DNA from 2 places in the Arthrobacter sp. zg-Y750 genome. Region 2 is predicted to be linked to the other one. Evidence: riboswitches for the same ligand, from Rfam matches in the RefSeq annotation. Region 2 holds a riboswitch; the other holds the start of a gene.
What was found. A riboswitch is a leader RNA that binds a small molecule or an ion and turns the genes downstream of it on or off. The one in region 2 is predicted to bind thiamine pyrophosphate.
Positions count from the first base shown of each region.

Region 1: it holds a riboswitch for thiamine pyrophosphate, as region 2 does, so the genes downstream of both, LOC57_RS02820 (ECF transporter S component) here and thiM (hydroxyethylthiazole kinase) in region 2, are expected to answer to the same signal.

Region 1 is NZ_JAJJOC010000005.1:24,138-31,114, reverse strand. Features, by position in the region: gene LOC57_RS02840 (Na+/H+ antiporter subunit E) at 1-478, shown strand, start outside; gene LOC57_RS02835 (monovalent cation/H+ antiporter complex subunit F) at 475-735, shown strand; partial or broken gene mnhG (monovalent cation/H(+) antiporter subunit G) at 740-1,081, shown strand; gene LOC57_RS02825 (DUF4235 domain-containing protein) at 1,311-1,574, opposite strand; TPP riboswitch at 1,669-1,801, shown strand; gene LOC57_RS02820 (ECF transporter S component) at 1,900-2,523, shown strand; gene LOC57_RS02815 (ABC transporter ATP-binding protein) at 2,580-4,145, shown strand; gene LOC57_RS02810 (energy-coupling factor transporter transmembrane component T family protein) at 4,232-4,987, shown strand; gene LOC57_RS02805 (aminodeoxychorismate lyase) at 5,006-5,887, opposite strand; gene cls (cardiolipin synthase) at 5,972-6,977, shown strand, end outside.
Region 2 is NZ_JAJJOC010000006.1:242,549-249,525, reverse strand. Features, by position in the region: gene LOC57_RS04215 (MBL fold metallo-hydrolase) at 1-859, opposite strand, end outside; gene LOC57_RS04210 (hypothetical protein) at 1,031-1,219, shown strand; gene LOC57_RS04205 (GNAT family N-acetyltransferase) at 1,268-1,828, shown strand; partial or broken gene thiD (bifunctional hydroxymethylpyrimidine kinase/phosphomethylpyrimidine kinase) at 1,885-2,692, opposite strand; gene thiE (thiamine phosphate synthase) at 2,680-3,366, opposite strand; gene thiM (hydroxyethylthiazole kinase) at 3,363-4,184, opposite strand; TPP riboswitch at 4,176-4,265, opposite strand; gene LOC57_RS04185 (saccharopine dehydrogenase family protein) at 4,310-5,431, opposite strand; gene LOC57_RS04180 (VOC family protein) at 5,428-5,838, opposite strand; gene LOC57_RS04175 (serine hydrolase domain-containing protein) at 5,919-6,977, shown strand, end outside.

The DNA.
Region 1 (6,977 bases), on a different contig from region 2:
CCTGCTCTTCGGCACGGTGATCGCGTTTATCGTGGCGAATATCTTTTACCTGCCGCCGGTGGAGCTCAGCGGCCGGTTCAACCTGTTCTACGGCCTCGTCTTTGCCGGCCGGTTCTTCTACAAACTGGTGCAGGCCAGTTTCCATGTGCTCTGGCTGGCGGTTGTCCGCGGCCCGCGGATCCGCAACGGCGTGATCGGGGTGAAGCTGCGCAGCCGGTCGGACTTGCTGGTCACGGCCACGGGCCACGCACTGTCCCTGATTCCCGGCTCGCTGATTGTCGACGTCGACCGTTCCACCTCCACCCTGTACCTGCACGCGCTGGACGTGTCCACGGCTGAGCAGGCGGAGAAGGTGCGCGCCGACGTCCTGCAGGCCGAGGCGTGGCTGATCCGGACCATGGGCACCAAAGAGGAACTGGCTGCCCTGCGCGCCGAGAGTGATGAAACCCGTCAGCGGAAGATTGGAGGCAAGGCATGATGAACGTTGCCGTGGTGGTGGTGAGCCTCATGCTGGCCGTGGCCGGCGCGGGGGCGATTTACCGGATTGCCCGCGGGCCGTCGATCCTGGACCGGGTGCTTGCCTCGGACGTGCTGCTGGCCATTGTGGGCGGCGCCCTGGCCGTGGACATGATCGTCTACCGCAACTTGGACTACCTGGCCTTGCTGGTCGCCATTTCCCTGGTCGGTTTCATCGGGTCGGTAACGGTTGCGCGCTTCGTGACGGACAGGCGGTAGGGCCATGGACGAAACCGTGTACGACGCGATTGTCGCTGTCCTGATGTTCGGCGGGGCACTGATGTCCCTGGCGGCGGCCATCGGCCTGATCCGCTTCCCCGACCTGCTCAGCCGCATGCACGCTGCGTCCAAGCCGCAGGTCCTCGGCCTGCTGCTTTTCCTGCTGGCCATGGCCGTGGAGTTCCGCAGCTGGAAACTGCTGCCGGTCCTGGCCGTCGCATGGATCTTTATGCTGCTGACGGCACCTGTTTCCGCGCACATGGTGGGCCGGGCCGGGTACCGCACCAAGCACCTGCGGCCGGAACTGCTCGTGATCGACGAACTGGACGACGTCGTCGAGCGCGCCCAGCGATTGCTCCAGGACGCTGAGGCGGAGGCGCTCGAGGACGAAAACGAGGACCCGCGCGTGGACGACGATCCCGGCGAGGAGGAACCGGCCTACACCGGGGAACTGGACGACGACGAACTGCTGGCCGGCCGCGAACGCGAGGCCGGGTTAAGCAGCGGCGCCCAGCACCCGGGAAAGAATCCCGAGGGCTGAGCGCCGCAGGCGGTGCTTGGGCCGGAAGGCCGGGTCAGACGACCTCAGGGGTCTTCTGGTAGCGCTGGATGGCCCGCTGCGTGCCGCGGTTGGTCAGGACCCGGATGACCGAGCTGACGGCGCCGGACACCACGGCGAAAGCCACGGCAGCGCGGAGGCTGTTTTCCAGGCTGCCCTCGGCGTCCTTGGGCGGCTCGTTGCCCGTGGCCTTGGTCCAGACGAAATCCAGTACCTTGGCGGCCACGATTCCGGACAGGATACTGGCTCCGGTTCCGAGCAGTTTGAGGATCAGGTTCATGGGTACTCCTAGCTTCGGGCGTTTTTCCTAACCCTACGGTATCCGTTCGGTACCCCTGCGGGGAGCGGGCACGCGTGTGTAGAGTGGTACCGCAAACACACGACAGGGGAGCGCCCCCTCCGCACGGCCTTCGGGCAGCGGAGACAAGGCGCTGAGAGTGCGGACATCCGCAGACCCTCGAACCTGATCCGGTTAGTACCGGCGAAGGGAGTCGAGAGCTCAGGGAATTCCCGCCACGTCACGGCACCCGCCGGGGCACGGCAGGAACGGCACCGGCATTGCCGGCGCGCCACTACCCTCCCCTCCTGCTATCAGGAGGATATTCATGAACCGCTTTACTTCTGCTGCGGCACCGTCCGCAGCCAAGCCCGCAGCGCCGGCACGCACATGGCGCGTGGTGGACATTGTTGTTGCGTCCGTAGTGGCCGTGGCCGTGGGCGTCATTTTCTGGGCCTGGTCCCTCGGCTACGCCGGGATCAGTGCGCTGACCGCCGCGTTCCCGCCGCTGGCCGGCCTCTATACCGGCGGCTGGCTTATTGCCGGTGTGCTGGGCGGGCTAATCATCCGCAAGCCGGGGGCCGCGATCTACTGCGAAGTGCTGGCCTCGGCCGTGTCCGGTGTGCTGGGCACCCAGTTCGGCCTATCCGTGCTGCTCTCCGGCTTCCTGCAGGGCCTCGGTGCCGAGCTGGTGTTCCTGCTGTTCCTCTACCGCCGCTTCTCCCTGCCCGTGGCATTGCTGGCCGGGCTGGGTTCGGGCCTGTTCCTGGGACTGAGTGAAAACGTTCTGTACAACGTGGAGTGGGCAGCTCAGTGGAAGCTGTTGTATGTCCTGCTCACTGCGTTCTCCGGTGCGGTCCTGGCCGGCGGACTGTCCTGGCTGGCGGTCCGGGCATTGGCACGGACCGGCGCTCTGGCACCCTTCGCGTCCGGACGGACAGGCAAGGCATAGCGGTGCGGTTTTTGAACGCCCGCCGCCGGGCTCCCGGCGCGGCCGCACCCCGGGTGCTGCCTTCCGCCGTCGCGCGGCGCAGCAGTCCCGCCGCCGTTACCGCCCAAGGCTGGGGCTGGCGGCACGGGGGCAGGGCCGGTGCGGCTGTGTCCGGACTGGACCTGTCGGTAGCACCGGGGGAGCGGGTGCTGCTGCTCGGGGCCTCCGGCGCCGGAAAATCCACACTCCTGCATTCCCTCGCGGGCGTGCTGGGACCGGATACCGGTGGGGAGGAACAGGGCAGGATCTCAGTGGACGGTGTCCATCCGGCGGATCCCGCAGCCCGCGGCCGGACCGGACTGGTGCTGCAGGATCCCGATGCGCAGACCGTGCTGTCCCGTGTGGGGGATGAAGTTGCCTTCGGCGCCGAGAACCTTGCGGTCCCGGCCGGGGAGATCTGGCCCCGGGTGCGGGCCGCACTGGCCGACGTCGGACTGGACGTGCCGCTGGAGAGTTCCACTTCCGCTCTCTCCGGCGGGCAGAAGCAGCGGCTGGCCCTGGCCTCCGTGATGGCGATGGAACCCGGACTGCTGCTGCTGGACGAACCCACCGCCAACCTGGACCCGGCGGGCGTGGCGGAAATCCGCGACGCCGTGGTGCGGGTGCTGGACCGCACCGGCGCCACCGTCATTGTGGTGGAGCACCGCGTGGAGGTCTGGGCGGACGTGGTGGACCGCGTGGTGGTACTGGCTGCCGGCGGCGGCGTCCTGGCCGACGGATCACCGGAGCAGGTGCTGGGGGATCCGGTGCACCGGAAAACCCTGGCCGCAGCCGGGGTTTGGCTTCCGGGCGCCCGGCCGGAGATTCCCGGCGGTGCGTGGGCCCCGGTTGCCGGCGGGAACCGGCTGCTGGCGGCCCGCGGGCTGGCTGCCGCCCGGACGGGCCGCGGACCTGCCGTGGTCACCGGGGCGGACCTGGCGCTGGACGCCGGAACCGCCGTCGGCATTACCGGACCCAACGGTGCCGGCAAATCCACCCTCGCCCTGACCGTGGGCGGCTTGCTGCGGCCGCGGGGCGGAACCATCGCCGCCGAACCGTTGCTGGCCGGCACCGCTGCGCCCGAACCGCACCGGTGGACGTCGGCGCAGCTGGTGAGCAGGATCGGAACCGTGTTCCAGGAACCGGAGCACCAGTTCCTCACCAACACCGTGCTGGACGAACTGTCCTTCGGCCCGCGCCGGCTCGGGCTGGAAAAGGAGTCCGCGGCCCGGGTGCGGGAGCTTGCCGAACGGCTGCACCTCGACGCCCTGCTGGATGCCAACCCCTTCACGCTCTCCGGCGGGGAGAAGCGCCGGCTGTCCGTGGCAACCATGCTCGCCACGGCGCCGTCCATCCTGCTGCTCGATGAGCCGACGTTTGGCCAGGACGCCCGAACCTGGGCGGAACTGGTGGCCCTGCTGCGTGCCCAGCTGGACGATGGCCGGTGCGTGGTGTCGGTGACCCACGACGCCGGCTTCATCCAGGCGCTGGGCGCGCGGACCCTGCAGGTGGGCGGCGGAACGGTCCGGGACGCCGCCGCCGAGCCGGTGCCGGGCCCGGCAGCAGGTCCGGCCGCGGATAATGCAACCGAGGTGCTCCGGTGAGCCGGGCGGAGATCTCGGCCGCGGAGTCCGGTGGAACGGCGCCTGGAGAAAACGCGGGCGCGCCCGTCCGCACCGCCGTTACTTTCCTGGCCCGCGCCAACCCGTTGTCCAAGCTCGCGTCTGCGGCCCTGCTGACCCTGGCGGTGCTGGTCACCGTGGACTGGGTGAGCGCCGCCGTCGTCCTGGCCCTGGAACTTCTCCTGCTGCCGCTGCTCCACATCCGGGCGGGTACGCTCCTGCGGCGCATCTCGCCGCTGCTGGTGGCCGCGCTGATCGGGGCCTGGGGTACGGCGCTGTTGGCGGAGAAGACCGGGGCGGTGCTGCTTGCAGCGGGACCGCTGATCTTTACCTCCGGTTCCGTGGCCGCGGGTATTGCCATTGGACTGCGCGGGCTGGCCATAGCCCTGCCCGGGATCTACCTGCTGACCAGCACCGATCCCACCGACCTGGCCGACGCCCTGGCGCAGAAGCTGCGGCTGCCGCACCGGTTTGTGCTGGGCGCACTGGCGGCCATGCGCCTGGTGGGTTTGCTGGTCGAGGAATGGCGGACCATCGGGCTGGCCCGCCACGCGCGCGGCGCGGGGCCCGATGCCGGTGCGGCGGCCCGGCTGAAGGGTTTCGCCGGGCAGGCACTGGCCTTGCTGGTGCAGGCCATCCGCCGGGCCACGCGGCTGGCCGTGGCCATGGAGGCCCGCGGGTTTGGCGCGGGGGACCGGTCCTGGGCACGGACCTCAACGTTCAGCAGGATCGACGCCGCGGTGCTGGCCACGGGAGTGGTCGTGTCAGCCGCCGCGGTGGCAGCGGCGCTGGCGGCCGGCACGTTCAACTTCATCCTGACCTGAGCATCGGGGGCTGAGTGCTCAGAGTGCGGTGTCGGCCAGCTTCGCGAGTTCGCTGTTCAGGCTCTCGGAGAAAGGCAGCTCGCGGCCGTCGATGGAACGGACCGGAACCAGCAGCCGGATGCTGGAAGCCAGCCACACGCCGTCGGCCGCGAACAGGTCCTCCGGAACCATTGGGCCGTAGCCCAGTTCCCAGCCGGCAGCTTCGGCGGCCTTGAAGAGGGCGTCCTGCGTGGTTCCGGCCAGGATGCCGCTCTTCCGTTCGGGGGTCAGCAGGGTCCGGACACCGTCCCGTTCGCGGGCCAGCACCACCGTGGAGGTGGGTCCCTCCAGGACCTTGCCGTCCGAGGAGGTAAAAATGGCGTCATCGGCCCCGTGTTCCTTGGCGTAGCGCAGGGCGGCCATGTTCACGGCGTAGGAAAGCGTCTTGGCGCCCAGCAGCAGCCAGGGTGCCCGGGACGCGGCCATGCTGTCATAGCCGCGGTCCAGCAGCAGCACCTTAATCCCGTCGGTCTGCTGCCGCGCCGCGTCGGGCGCGGCGGAAACCTGCACCCACGCCGTGGAGGTCCCGCTGCCTTCCACGCCCCGGGTGGCCACCAGCTTCACCGCGGCCCGGCCCTGCGGCCCGGCAGCGCCCTGCCCGAAGTGCAGCGCCAATGCCGTGGCGATGGCCCGCTCCCAGGCCTGGCGTACCGGGATCTGCAGGTCCAGCAGCTGTGCCGAGGACGCCAGCCGGTCCAGGTGCGCGTCCGGTTTCCGGGGCACACCGTCCACGGCCAGCAGCGACTCGAAAATCCCGTCACCGCGGGTGACGCCCAGGTCGCTCACGAGCAGATGCGGCACCGCAGGATCGGCAGGGCGGCCGTCGGGGTACGCGGAATCCAGGAAAACCAGAACAGTCATGGCACCAGCCTAGCGGCGCGGGACACGCCCGGGACCCCCGTACCGATAGGCTGAGGGCAGGGTGCTGCTGGGAGGAGCTTGAGCGTGTGGTGGTCTCTGACCGGTTTTGACCTGTCCGGATGGACGGCGACCGTGCTGGCCGTGGTGGATTACGGTATCCGGATTATTGCGTTGGGCGTTGTTCCCGGCAACCGGCGTCCCACGACGGCCATGGCGTGGCTGCTGTGCATCTTCTTCCTTCCCATCCCGGGCATCATCCTCTTCTCCCTCTTCGGGAACCACCGGCTGTCGGACCACCGGGTGCGGCGGCAGGCGGAGATCAACCGGACGGTGCGCGAGAACACCAAGGAACTTGAGGCCGAGGGCAGTAATTACGGCGGGCCGGAGTGGGTGCTCAACGCCGCCGAGCTGAACCGCCGGCTGGGGTCCTTCCCTACACTGGACGGCAATAAGGTCGACCTGCAGCGCGACTACGCGGAGTCCATCGACATGATGACCCGTGCGGTGGAAAAAGCCGCTCGCTACGTGCATGTGGAGTTCTACATCATGGGCTACGACGCCCAGACCAGGCAGTTCTTCCAGGCACTCAAGTCAGCGGCTGCCCGCGGCGTCACCGTCCGGCTGCTCTTCGACCACATCGGTACCCTGCGGATCAAGGGCTACCGGAAGATGCTGCGCGAACTGCGCAACAGTGATGTCCAATGGCGGCGGATGCTGCCGGTGGAGCCCTTCCGGGGCCGCTGGCGCCGTCCGGACCTGCGCAACCACCGGAAACTGGTGGTGGTGGACGGGGCCGTTGCGTTCACCGGATCGCAGAACCTCATTGAGCCTGCCTACCACAAGGGCCGCAACCGCCGCTCCGGCCGCAAATGGGTGGAGCTGATGGCCCGGGTGGAAGGACCGGTGGTGGATGAGCTCAACGTCGTTTTCGCCACCGACTGGAACGCCGAAACCGATGAGAACCTAGAACGCGAACTCAGCCTGTACGAATGGACCTACGATCCGGGCAACGTGACCTGCCAGGTGGTCCCCAGCGGACCGGGCTTCAGCACCGAAAACAACCTGCGCCTGTTTGCGTCCCTGATCTATT
Region 2 (6,977 bases):
CCACAAAGGTGATCCCGGTCTCCTCGAGGCCGCGCGCGACGTCGTCGGCCGTGAGTTCTTCCAGCTCGGGACGTTCGCCCATGACGGCAGGGCCCTGCCGGTTTTCACGCTTCATCCGGCCGAAGTAGGCGTGGGCATCCGGCTGGCCGTTGAGCAGGTCATCCACGAAGCCCTGCTCATCATTGGCTGCCAGGTACGGCCCCCACCAGGAGCAGAGCCGCTCGTAGCCCACGGTCGTGGAGGGCAGGGCGCCCAGGGCCTTGCCGCAGGCGCTGCCGGAGCCGTGCCCCGGGTAAACGGCGATGTGGTCCGGGAGGGTGAGGAACTTCTGCTGCAGGCTGCGGCAGATCTGCCGAGCGCCCTCGAAGCGGGTGTCCACTCCGCCGGCGGCCTCATCCAGCAGGTCCGGCCGGCCGAGGTCGCCGGAGAACACGAAGTCGCCGGAAAGCAGGTAACCGGGGTCCTTGCTGAAGGCGCCGTCGGTGACCAGGAAGGAAAGGTGCTCCGGGGTGTGGCCGGGGGTGTGGACGGCCTTGAGGGTGATGTTGCCCAGGGCCACGGTGTCGCCGTCGTGCAGGCGGTGGGCCTCGAAGCGGTACTGCCAGTGGGTGCCGCCTTCGCCGGAAACATACATCTCGGCACCGGTGGCGGCGGCCAGTTCGCGGGTGCCGGAGAGGTAATCGGCGTGAATGTGGGTTTCCGTCACTGCAACAATGCGCATGCCGTTGGCGGCGGCTAGTTCCAGATAGGGGCTGATGTCCCGGCGGGCGTCCACCACCACTGCCTCGCCCTTGCGCTGGCACCCGATGAAGTAGCTGGCCTGGGCCAGATCCTCGTCGTAGATGCGTTCGAGCAGCATGTTGCCTCCTTTGTGTTGCGGTTAGACACCCCCAGGGGTATCCGATCTGCTTCAACCGTAATACCCATGGGGGTATGCCAGCAAACCGAACGACGCCGTTTTGCATACCCCCGGGGGTACCTGCCAGGATGATGGAACAAGTGCTTTAGCAAGTCGAAAAAGGAGTTCAAAATGTGCCGAGCAGTCAGCTGCCGCAAGTGCGGCAAGACCACCTGGGCCGGATGCGGCAACCACGTGGACCAGGTCATGAACAATGTGCCCAAGGCGGACCGCTGCACGTGCAGCACCAATGCCGCGACGTCCGTGGGCGCCCAGGCGGGCGGATCGAGCTGGCTCGGAAAGCTGTTCGGCCGCAAGTAAACGCACCAATACCGGGAATGCCGGCGCCGGGCGTGGCAAGCTATGCCCATGGAATCCAGCACCGGCATCCCGCCCTGGCCCTCGACCGACCCGCAGTACGGCAATGTGCGCCTGCGGGCTTTCCGCGATGAGGACGCCCCAATGGTGATGGAGATGGCCCGGGACGAGTACTTTCCCACCGTCGGCAGCCTGCCCGCCAACGCGGACCACGAGCAGGCGCTGGAGTGGCTGGAGCGGCAGCGGCAGCTCCACGACAAAGGATCGGGTTTCTCCTTCGCCATCACCGACGCGGAGACGGACACGGTAGTGGGACAGGTCGGCCTGTGGGGCTGGGAACTGCCGCACGGCCGCACGCAGGCGGGCTACGGAATCATCCCCGCTGCCCGCCGCCGCGGCTACGCCGGAAACGCCCTGCGCGCGGTGGCGGAGTTCGCCTGGTCCATTCCCGAAGTGCAGCGCATGGAGCTGTACATCGAGCCGTGGAACGCCGCTTCCATCCGCACCGCCGAATCCGCCGGTTTTGAGCGTGAAGGCCTGCTGCGCAGCTACATGGTGATCGCCGGGCAGCGCCGGGACCTGCTGGTTTTCTCGTCGCTCAGACAGCCTTAGGCTACGGAGTGGCTGCCGTCGCCCGGCATGTCCGCCAGGCCGCGGGCCCACACCCCGTGGAAGTGATTGACGGGTCCATGGCCGGTCCCGACGTCCAGCTCATCAGCGGTTTCCAAGGCCTCCTGCAGCCAGGTCTTGGCCGCCTGCAGCGCCACTTCCCAATTCCCGGACCGCGCATACAGCGTGGCGAGTGCGGAGGACAGCGAGCAGCCGGTGCCGTGCGTGTTCACGGTGTCCACCCGGGCCGAGCTCACCTCGGCGGTGCGTACCGCGCCGTCACCGCCGATGCTGACCAGCGCATCCGGGGCCGCCGGGCCGGCAAGGTGACCGCCCTTCACCAGCACCGCCACCCCGTGGGCCCGCGCCAGGCGGACGCCCTGGCCCAGCGCCTCGTCCCAGCTGCCGGCGCAGGCGTCCCCCACCAGTACCGCGAGTTCGGGAAGGTTGGGGGTCACCAGATGCACCCCGCCCAGCAGCCGCCGCATGGCATCCTCGGCATCGGCGTTCAGCAGCCGGTCACCGCTTGTGGCAATCATGACCGGATCCAGCACCACGGGGCGGACGGACGGCAGTCAACCATTCAGAGACGGCCTCAATAGTTTCCACAGTGCCCAGCATGCCGATCTTCACGGCGTCAATAACGACGTCGTCGCTGACGGCGGTGAGCTGCTCGCGGAGGAACGCCACCGGAGGCGTGTGCACCGAGCGCACGCCAACGGTGTTCTGCGCCACGAGGGCGGTGATTACGGCCATACCGTAGCCACCGGTGGCCGCAATGGATTTCAGGTCGGCCTGAATGCCGGCTCCGCCCGTGGGATCGGTGCCGGCAATGCTCAGCACCCGGGGGACTTTCACCGGTTCCATGCCGCCACCAGTTCCTCTGCCGCCCTGCGGGGATCAACAGCAGCGCAGACAGCTGAAACCACGGCAATTCCGGAAGCGCCGGCGGCGCGCAGCGCAACGACGTCGGCGGGCTGGATCCCACCGATCGCAACGCACGGCAGCGGCGAGGAGGCAGCGAAGGATTGGAAACCGCTTATTCCCAACGGTTCGGGGTGGTCCGGTTTGGTGCTGGTGGGCCGGATGACGCCGGCACCCAGGTAGTCCACGGTCCCGGCGGGGAGCGCGCCAACGGCAGCCAGATGCCGCTCCGTGTTGGCGGTCAGCCCGACAACGGCGTCCGGTCCCACCAGCCGCCGCACCGCGCCGGCGGGCAGGTCGCTTTGGCCAACGTGCACCCCGTGCACTTCGGCGCCCGCGGTCCGGGCAGCCAGGTAAATGTCCACCCGGTCATCAACCAGTACCAGGGCGCGGTCCCCGATGGCTGAAGCCACGGCCAACACCAGCTGGTAAAAGTCGGCAGCGGAAGCCTGCTTTTCCCGGACCTGCACCGTCCGGATGCCGCCGGCCACGGCGGCCCGCACGGTTTCGGTCACGCCCCGGGCCCCGCACAAGAGGGTGTCGGTAACGAGGTAGATGCCGGTGTTCCGCGCACCTTCGCGGAGGCGGCCGGAGTCCGGGAAAGATGCAGTGTTCACGCGGCGGCCAGCCGTTCGGCTACGAGCTCCGCATCCAGGTGCCAGAGGGCGTCGAGGAAGATCGGAGCGAAGCTGCCCGGGCCGGACGCGGAGGCTGCGGCATGCTCGGCCGCCACGGTATAGGCCGCAGTGGCGGCGGCCGCCGCCACCAGCCCGCCGCCGTCGGGCCCGGCGTCGCCGGCAACCGCAAGGAACGCCGCGGTAACCGCGCCAAGGGCGCAACCGCCGCCGGTGACCTTAGTGAGCAGGGAGGTCCCGTTGCTCAGCCGCAAGGTGTCCGTGCCGTCAGTGATGACATCGGTGGCGCCGGAGACGGCCACGATGCAGCCGTACTTGGCTGCAAGCAGGGACGCGGCAGGCAGGGCGTCCTCGGGGTTATCGGTGGCGTCAACACCGCGACCGCCCGAGCCGAGCCCGGCGAGGGCCATTATCTCCGAGGCATTGGCGCGGACGGCGGTGGGGCGCAGGGCCAGCAGTTCCGAGGCCAGGGCGGTGCGGACCGGAAGGCTGCCCACGGCCACCGGGTCAAGCACCCAAGGCGTTCCGGCGGCATTGGCTGCTTCGGCGGCTTCGAGCATGGCTGTGCGCTGGTCGGCATGCGGAGTGCCAAGATTGATCAGCACGGCGGAAGCAACCCGGGCAAACGGGCCCGCCTCGCCGGGGATATCCGTCATGGCCGGGGCGGCGCCGAGTGCCAGCAGCACGTTGGCAGTGAAGTTGGTGACCACGGCGTTGGTCAGGCATTGCACGAGCGGCGGTTCGGCGCGCAGGCGCGACAGATGGTTGGAAACGGTTAACGGTGTCAGGCGAATAGTCATCCACGACATCCCTTCGCTAGTTCTAACTAGATCAGGTTCAACGGGTTTCATCTCAGCCTTACGGCACCCCGTGTCACTGGAACCGACTCTACGAGCACGGCTGGGGAAAGGCAAAGGGGCGGTGCCTATGCCCGGCGGCCCTCCACCGGCACCAGACCCAGGCCGGCGCAGCCGCTGGCCAGATCCTCGAGGCCGAAGGCGCTGAGGGGACTGGCCACACCCGGGTCCAGGTCCTGCCGGTCGCGCAGCTGCTCCGCTCCCCAAGCGATCAGCTCACCGGTCAACGTGTAGACATTGGGCCCGGTGAGCTGCACGGCCGAGAGCAGGCTTCCGTCCCTCCCGGTCACGGCGGCCACCACCTGTGTACGGGTTTTTGCGCGCCGGGCGCTGTCCGGTCCGCCGGGTTTCCCGATCAGGGGAGCGGACAGGTTCTCCAGCAGGCGGCGGCCCCGGGCCGACTTTCCGATCGCATGGCTGGCTGCGGATGCCAGGCTGATTGCCCGGCTGAGGGAAGGGAACCAGCCGTTGTACACCGACACGCTATCCAGCTGGGGGAAGGCATCGGGTAGGAACAGGACTTCCGTTCCGGGAACCAGGAAGCCCGCTTTGTGTCCCCGGCGGGAACCGCTCACCGGGAAAACATGGACATCTGCTGCCGCCCGTTCTTCCACCAGATGCCCGTCCCTCAACCGCACTGCGGGCAGGAACAAGCCGTCGCGCATGGTGGTCCGGGTACCCTGGCTGAGCCCTGGACTCAGCGCGCCCGCGGTGAAGTATCCGACGTCGAGCCTCCGTCCGGCTTCTCCGGCCTGCTGCGCCGCCAGGGCGCCGGCCAGGATGCCCGGTACGTAGTCATATCCGAACGCAGGCAACAGCACGGCGCCGGTTTCCTCTGCCTGCCGTCCGAACCGCTCCTGCAGGGTGCGGACAAACCCCACCTCGCCGGTGGTGTCGATGTAGCGCGCACCGGCCTGCACGGCAGCTTCCGCCACCCCCAGGCCGAACCGTTCAAAGGGCCCCACGGTGGTGATCAGCACGTCGCCGGGATTCAGCAGCCGCCGGATACTGCCGGTATCGCCGGCATCTGCGGCAGTGAACTCCAACCCGCCGTGGTCCCGCGCCAGGGAAGACAGTGCGGCGGTATTGCGTCCGGCGAGGACGGGACGCACGCCGCGCCGGATCAGCGCGTCCAACACCAGGGTGCCGGTATATCCGCTGGCACCGAGAAGGACGAGGCGGCCGCTCACTTCTGGTCCTGTGCCTTCGGTTCGTAGCCGATCAGCCAGTGCAGTCCGTATCGGTCAATGACCTGACCGTCCGAAGCGCCCCACGGCTTGGGGCCAAGCGGGTCCACGATCCGGCCGTCGGCCGCAAGCCGGCTAAACCAGCTATGCAGGAGTTCCGGTTCGCCGGTCCCGAGCAGGGAGAGCATGACCCCCTCCATCCGGACGTTCTGTTCCGGCCCGTCGGTATCTGCTCCGGCCAGGGCGACAGGGCCATCCAGGACTCCGTGCGCAACCGCGTCCGGCGCGCCGCCGCTGCCGAAGTCCCGGTTCGTATGCAGCGATAGCTCACCGCCGAACACTCCGGCATAAAAGGTGAGGGCTTTGCGCGCAGTGCCCGGAAACAGGACGTAAACCATGGGTGCCGTCATGCGGCACAGCATACGCTGCCGATACCGCTGCGGGGACCGTGGCCGTTGACTCCCCGGCATGGCCAGCGGACAGTGGACCCATGCCAGGCATCGGTGCACCGCTGTGGGACAAACTGTCCGAGACCGTTGAATCCGGCTGGTGCCCGGGGCTGGTGGCGGGTATCCGGCTTAACGGGCAGACAGAGATCTTCGCGACCGGTTCGCTGGGTGTTGGGCGGTCCGCGCCAATGGGCGAGGACACCCCGTTCCGCATTTCCTCATTGAGCAAGCTGCTGGGCGGCGCCCTGGCCCTGAGCCTGCTCGCAGACGGCACCCTGGAACTGGATGAGGACGTGTCCCGCATGTTCCCCGTGCTGGGGCACCTGCGCGTGCTCGCCACACCCGATGCGCCACTGTCCGTCTCGGTCCCCGCCCGCGGGCCGATCACCCTGCGTCACCTGCTGACCTTCACCGCAGGATTCGGCATCGACTTCGCGCCCACACCCTACGCCGCCGCCACCCGCGACCTGCTGTGGGGTCCGAACCCGCCGGACCTGACTCACGAGGAGTATCTGGCCCGCCTCGCTGCTCTGCCGCTGGCGCATCAGCCGGGGGACCTGTGGATGTATCACTCATGCGCGGACCTCCTCTCGGTGGTGATGGCCAAGGCCGCCGACAGCTCAGTTGGTCAGTTGCTGCAGGAGCGGGTCAATGGACCCTTCGGGCTCACCGGCACCGGGTTTCCTACCGGAAAGGACACGTTCCCTACCGTGTACGAGGCAGTGGACGGTCAATTGAAGGAAGCGGTCTCCTACCGGGACGCCATGGCAGCGCCCCCGATATTCGAATCACTGGCCGGTGGCCTGGTGTCCACCGTGCCCGACTATTTGCGGTTCCTGGCACAGCTGGCCGACGACGCCGTGCTGCCCGCGTCCCTGCGGCAGCAGATGACCGATGACCAGCTCACCTCCCCGCAGCGGACCGGCATGATCGAGATGTCCGGGCCGGATGAATCCTGGGGGTTCATGACCGCGGTGCAGACCGGGCCGGGCGCCCCGTGGTCCGAACCCGGGATGTGGGGTTGGGCCGGCGGTTCCGGCACCAGCGCCGCGGTGTATCCCAACGGCGACGCGGGTGTGGTTTTCACCCAGCGGTTTATG